DNA from 2 places in the Rossellomorea sp. GCM10028870 genome. Region 1 is predicted to be linked to the other one. Evidence: riboswitches for the same ligand, from Rfam matches in the RefSeq annotation. Region 1 holds a riboswitch; the other holds the start of a gene.
The links. Region 1 has a riboswitch for cobalamin ahead of ACFQWC_RS12550 (hypothetical protein). Riboswitches for the same ligand answer to the same signal wherever they lie in the genome.
Positions count from the first base shown of each region.

Region 1 (3,500 bases):
CGTACTTGTGATGTCTCTATCTAATACGTAATCGGCTATTTCTTCCAATAACACATCGGTTTTCGTCGTTTCGTTCGTTTTCAACATGAGATACCTTCCTTTTCTGTTAAAAGTTATTTATGATATAAATGGGTATTCGCCAAAATATCCATTTGCATCAGGCGGACGACGTTACAACTCCCCAGTTGTTTAATTAAATACACGTCGCTCGCCTGTATAATGTACTCGCGGACGGAAGAGTCGATTATTGGCGTGCTGCTCAATAACATGCGCACAAAGTCCGACTGTTCTGGCACTAAAGAAGATTGGAGTATATAGTGGAATCGGTATCCCCAACATCCAATAGACCGGAGCTGCATAATAATCAAGATTCGGATAGATTCCTTTCTCTCTCTCCATTACTCTCTCACCAGCTTCACACATTTCATATAAAAGGTGGTCGCCTTTTAAATCACATAGTTCTTTTAACGCTTCCTTCATCATTAATGCCCTCGGGTCCATCTTCTTCATATACACGCGATGCCCAAACCCCATGATTTTTTCTTTTTTCATCATTTTCATTTCGAGCAACTCTTCAAATGCTTCCACACTGCCTGCTTCATTAAGCATGTACATAACCGCTTCATTCGCTCCTCCGTGCAGGTTCCCTTTTAAGGAAGCCACCGCACCGGTTAAGGCACCGTATAAATCAGAATGAGTAGACGCGATCACCCTTGCCGTGAAAGTGGAATTCGGCATCTCATGCTCACTATAAAGGACTAAAGAGCGGTCAAATATCTTTTCTTCCAGTAGAGAAGGGACTCGCCCAGTGATCATGTAAAAGAAATTTGCACTGTATGATAGATCTTCGTTTGGACGGATCGGCTCCATTTGTTGAATGATTCGATAGCTATTCGCCACAACGTTGGGCACCATTCCAAGAAGTTGATAAGCCCGCCCTTTATTCACGGGTAATGAACGATCATCGAGTTTGTTGTCATATCCTGCAAGAGCTGAAATTCCTGTTCTAAGCCCATCCATGGGATGTGTATTTCCAGGAAGCTGTTTGAATATTTCAATCAGTTCCCCAGGTATTTCATATTCACCTTTCAACACCTTTTCCACCGCTTCTTTCTCTGCAGAATCAGGTAAACTCTCTTCCAGCAGTAAATGGACAATATCCATGTACTCTTTAGATTGTGATAGTTTAATAAGGTCATAACCCTGGATGACAATTTCACTTTGTACCGTATCTAAAAACGAGATCTTTGTTTCTGCTGCAACAACACCATCAAGTCCGGGGAAAAATTTTTCTTTAGCTTCCAATCATCTCTTCCTCCTATCTCCAAATAACTCATCATTTATTTTGTTGTAAGCCCTTTCAAGATTGCTCAGACAAACTTCTTTTTCTTCTCTTTTTTCTATCCGCATTATGATTTCTTCTGTCAATCGCTGATAATTAGAAGGAAGCATAAGTGGCTTTTCTCCACTGAAGTTGTTCATAATGCACGTTTTGAAGTAATCGGTAAAATACTCAACTGTTCCATACAAAGAAGTTCACCTCGAATCCGTCTTGTTTAAAAATCGACAATAAAAAACAACTTCTAAAAAGAAGTTGTTAAGATCGAACTGATGCTTAAATAAACATTTTCTGTTACCCCAAAAAGCCAAAACAAAAAATGTTGATCACTCGTTCGCACTTAACACCCCCTATCCTCGTAGGTATTGATGTGTGCTGAAACAGGCAGGTCTCCTGACTTATGATCATCACTCTCCGAACCTTCCCATCTTCAAATTTCTAAAGACAGTGGCTTTTTCGAATCGCTCCCAATTACAGTTGCGGGACAGCGTCGGACTCTAACCGAACTTCCCTATTAAGTAGAGGATCGTCACATCCCTCTACACCTGCTTCTACACGTATTCAGTTTTCCAATCAAACATATCAAATATTTCTAAAAATTACAAACAATTTTATTAATTGATATATTTTCCTTTTGAAATCTGGAGTTTTTTTAGACGTTACTACAAATCTAGCAAACTTAACAAAACCTTAATGTAACTGGTTTGCAACCTCCTTTCCTTGAAATAATTTAATTTTTTCGTTTAAAATGTTTGAATATTGAGACAATGGTTAGTATAATAGAAAAAAGGTCAAGGAGTTGATTTTTCATGAAGAAGTATTTGCTAAATTCACCACAGTCCGAGGTACCCGGCATAGACTCTCTTTTTGCAGAAATGATTTTGGACAAGGCCCTGCTAACATTCCGGAAAGAGCAACTCGAACAGAAAATCGACCAATCATTACGTGATCGAAACAAAGAGGAATTCCTGCGGCTGACGGAGGAGTTAAATCAGATCCGTAAAGATCACGAGGAAAAGGATGTAACAGTATAAACGATTCATAAGATATAAATAAGCCAGTTGGTTTCTAATGGGAACAGTGCTCTTGCTGATTTTGGCAGGGGCATTGTTTTTTATGATTGCACCGAATACGGCGGTCTGCCCCCGGCGTGCCGATGTTTTATCCCAAATAAATTATTTTCCACTCCCGTAATCATGCCAGGTTGTGGTATTTCTTCATTATAATAACCAAAAGGACGGTCCACTTGCCCTCAGCATGCGAACCGTCCTTCTCTCAATCCAGTTCCCGAACCTCAATCGGAATCAATGTCCGTGCAATTTGCTCCCGATGAGCCTCGTATCTCTCCGGAAGCATCAAGCTATTCCCCATCGTTTCCTGGGATTCATCATGTGCAAACCCGGGAGGATCCGTTGCGATTTCAAACAGGATTTCACCGTGCTCCCGGAAATATATTGCGTTAAAATATTGGCGGTCCTGTACCGGTGTGACGCGGTATCCATTGTCAGCCACGACCTTTTGCCATTCCAGTTGGTCTCTGTCATCGACTGCACGCCAGGCAATGTGATGAACGGTGCCGACGCCTGCCTGACCGCGTCCGATCGGGGTTAATTTCAGGTCGATGATGTTACCGATATCAGCAGGTGAACGGAAGCGTTTGAAATCTCCTTCTTCCCCGACGAGTTCGAGCCCCATGACGTTTTCCAATAGATCAGCCGTTTGATTCGGTTGAGACGATAAGAGAGTCGCACCGCCGAAACCTTTGATGGCAACTTCAGGTGTCACCCCTCCATGCGTCCAGGTATTTGCTTCTCCTTCTTCCCGTTCCACGATTTCCAGGTGAAGTCCATGTGGATCATCGAACTCCAAATACTCTTCACCGAATCGTTCCATTTTCGTGAACGGAATACTGAACGTTTCGAGTCTCTCTTCCCAGAAGCCCATTGCGCCTTTTGGAACGACATACGATGTCACTCCCACCTGCCCGTCCCCGATCTTGCCTTGATAGGCACCAGCCCATGGAAAGAATGTGATGATCGTACCCGGCTTCCCGCCTTCATCCCCGAAATACAAATGATACGTACCCGGGTCATCGAAATTGACGGTTTGCTTTACCAGGCGCAGGCCAAGGACGCCAGAATAAAAATCTACGTTTTCTTGC
Region 1 covers NZ_JBHTGN010000002.1:356,790-360,289, forward strand. Annotated here, with positions in the region: gene prpD (2-methylcitrate dehydratase) at 1-87, opposite strand, end outside; gene mmgD (citrate synthase) at 190-1,305, opposite strand; gene ACFQWC_RS12550 (hypothetical protein) at 1,306-1,530, opposite strand; cobalamin riboswitch at 1,706-1,903, opposite strand; gene ACFQWC_RS12555 (IDEAL domain-containing protein) at 2,149-2,373, shown strand; gene ACFQWC_RS12560 (ring-cleaving dioxygenase) at 2,615-3,500, opposite strand, start outside.

Region 2 (3,500 bases), on a different contig from region 1:
GTTGATCTCACATAATAGGTCGTTTTCAACCCTGACTTCCATGCATCTAAATGAAGAGATAATAACTCTATCGCCTTGATATCATTTCGCACATACAAGTTAAACGATATTCCCTGATCTATATGACGCTGTCTCTTCTCATTTTGTTTAATACTCCAGTGCTGATCTACGTTATAGGCCGTTTTGTAATACCAGGTTGTCTTAGGTGATAAATCAGGGGCTGTAACAGGAATCTTATAATCTTTCTTTTCTTCTGAGTACTCTAATCTGAACAAAGGATCTATACTTGCTGTGGATCCGGCTATGATCGAGGTGGATGAATTAGGGGCGACGGCCATTAAATATCCGTTTCGTATCCCTTTAGTAGAAACTTCCTCCCTGAGTACATTCCACCTTGGTCCTGAATATCCTTTTTTGGAAAAATACTCTCCGGTGGACCAATCTGAACCGCTGAAATATGGATAAGATCCTTTTTCTATTGCTAATTCATGACTGGCTTTAATCGTGTAATAGGCAACATCCTCGTATAAGGAATCACAATAATCAACGGCTTCATCGCTCTCCCATTTCAACCCTTTTAAAGCAAGAAGGTGATGCCACCCAAAGGTTCCTAATCCAATCCCTCTATAGCGCCTGTTTGTCAGTTGGGCTTGCAGGACTGGAAGTTTATTTATATCAATGACATTATCCAGTAATCTTACTCCTATGGACACCACTCTTTCCAGCTCATCATCCATTACCGTTTTAGCTAAAGAAACAGATGCCAGATTACAGACGACATAATCTCCCGGAGATTTATAGGTAATGATTTTCCCGTCCTTTATGACCTCTTCTTCCATAATGGTCGCACTCATATTCTGGGCGATTTCCGTACATAAATTACTGCAGTAAATCATCCCCTTATGCTGATTGGCATTTAGCCGATTGACTGTATCTCGGTAAAACATATAGGGTGTTCCCGTTTCAAGCTGGGAAATCATGATCCGCTTGAAAATTTCAATCGCTGGGACCACTTCCCTTGAAAGGTCAGGGTTTTCTACACACTCCCAGTACTTATCCCTGAACGAGCCTTCTCCATCCTTTTCGTCATAGTAATCTTCCAGTGAAAAACCCATGCCTATTTTCACTTCATGAGGATCAAATAAATACCATTCCCCTCTTTTCTCCACTTGCTCCATAAATAAATCAGGTAAGCTGACACCTGTGAAGAGGTCATGAGTACGCTGCCTTTCATCTCCATTATTTAATCGCGTATCAAGAAAAGGAAAAATATCCTTATGCCATACATCTAAATATACAGCGATTGCTCCTTGACGCTGGCCTAATTGATCAACCGATACGGCCGTGTTATTTAATTGCTTCATCCATGGAATAACACCTGAACTTACACCCTTGAAGCCTTTAATATCACTTCCTCTGCTTCGGACTTTCCCTAAATAGATACCCAGGCCTCCACCGTTTTTACTTAATGTGGAAACATCTGTATTGCTGTCATAAATGCTCCTTAAATCATCTGCCACCGTATCAATAAAACAACTTGATAACTGACCATGACTTTTCCCCGCATTGGCGAATGTAGGGGTGGCTACCGTCATATACAAATTGGATAGTGCCCAATACGCTTCCTGAATGAGCGCCATCCGCTTATCACGCGGTTCGTTCATAAAGAGAGTCATGGCAATGATCAATAATCGCTCTTGTGGTAATTCAAGAATCTTTCCATCATGGGATTTTGTTAAATACCGCTCTGTTAATGTGACGATCCCTATGTAAGTAAACAATTGATCTTTAGATGAATCCATGATCGTTGCCAGGAAGTCTATATCTTCTTTTGTATAAGATTCGAGCAGGGCTGACGTATATAATTTCCGATCAGTCAACTCGTGAATTGATTTATTAAAGGAACTGTATAACTTGTCTTTTTCAATTCCCCTGGAATTAGCAACTGTACGATAAAGGTTTTTTAAATAAAGTGTTGCAGCCACATAGGTCCAATCGGGTTCATGGGCAGAAATACGTTCAACTGCAGTGAGAATCATGAAATGATAAAGCTTTTCTTTACTCAGTACAGACTGTCCGTTAGCATACATAAAAATCTTTTCATCGAATTCTTTAAAATGGAGCTGTGGAAAACGACTGTGGAGACTTGTTATAATCTCCTCTGCTTCCACTATTAGTCGCTGCTCTTGTGATACGATTGACATAAATATTCCTCCCAATTTATACAGTGTGGATAGGATTCAAAAAAGCCCATCCTTCAGAAGGATGGGCCTAATATATACGGAGATATGTACATAGACTTAAAGCCTATTACAATCCTCGCTTTATCCTCCCAATTCCCGAAGAAGATAACACGTGAATAAATAAGGCAGGTCTCCTGACTCATGCTTCACCCTACTCTAAGGCCTTCCCATCGTATAAGACAGTGGCAGTTCCTTATTTCGTCAGCACTTACAGTTGCGGGGACAGCTCCGGATTCACACCGGATTCCCTTTTAAGTCCATTCAGACACCCTATTCACAGGTTATAATCAATATATTGTTAAAATCATCAAACATAACACTAAATGTTGTGTTCTGTATCATCATAAACGATTAAAAATGAATTTACAAGTGGAACTATTCACTTTGTTTAGAAGTTGAAATCTTTTAATAGTATCACTCTATTACACTCGTAAAGTCAAGAGTTGTAATAAGTTGAACAGAAGGAAGGATAAATCCTTCCTATGAAATATGCTTATAATTATTATTTTCCATGAAAAGAATAGGAGAAGATTGAATACAACCTTCAAATGGACACTAGTCAGCCGACACCTTCCTACATGTTAGTTGAAGAAAATGTTCCCACTCTCTATAATTCAAATAGAAGGTTGTTTGACAGTATTCTTTGGTCCCCAATATTTTTTATTGGCTGTTTAAATGGAGAATGAACTCGATTTAAACAGCCTCTTTTTTTTAGTTCGGCTTTAATGTATGTGAAAATCCTCTTACAATTTCATTTCTACCCGGGAGCTTTCAGTTCAAATGTAACCGCATACACAATAGTGAAAGAGGGACCATATAAGCAATTTAATGTATTTCAACCTTATTACAATCAATACTTTTCAGCTTAAATACTTTCTTTTTACGGTTTTTTCATTTAAAATGCGCATTAAGTGATTTTTTTCGAAATCACACCTTAGTTCTGAAAGGAGTCTATTATGAAAAAATTATTAACGACTTTACTATTAGCATTACTAACGATTGGACTAGCCGCTTGCGGTTCGAACGAGGAGAGCCAAAAACAAGCTGAAGATAAAGCGAAGACAGAAGAAAAAAGCGATGGACAGGCTCAAGAGGAGCAAGCTAAGCAGATGGAAGAAATGCAGAAGAAAATGGATGAACAAAAGGTTGAAAAAGATAAGATCGTTGCCATTGTAAACGATGAAAAAATTAAAGGTGAAGATTTCAACAACGTATTGACTCAATCACAAATGCAGTATCAACAAATGGGTCAAGACC
Region 2 covers NZ_JBHTGN010000001.1:1,764,871-1,768,370, forward strand. Annotated here, with positions in the region: gene ACFQWC_RS09070 (ribonucleoside-diphosphate reductase subunit alpha) at 1-2,204, opposite strand, end outside; cobalamin riboswitch at 2,351-2,531, opposite strand; gene ACFQWC_RS09075 (SurA N-terminal domain-containing protein) at 3,200-3,500, shown strand, end outside.
Region 2: linked by a shared signal. The riboswitch ahead of ACFQWC_RS09070 (ribonucleoside-diphosphate reductase subunit alpha) and the one ahead of ACFQWC_RS12550 (hypothetical protein) in region 1 are both predicted to bind cobalamin.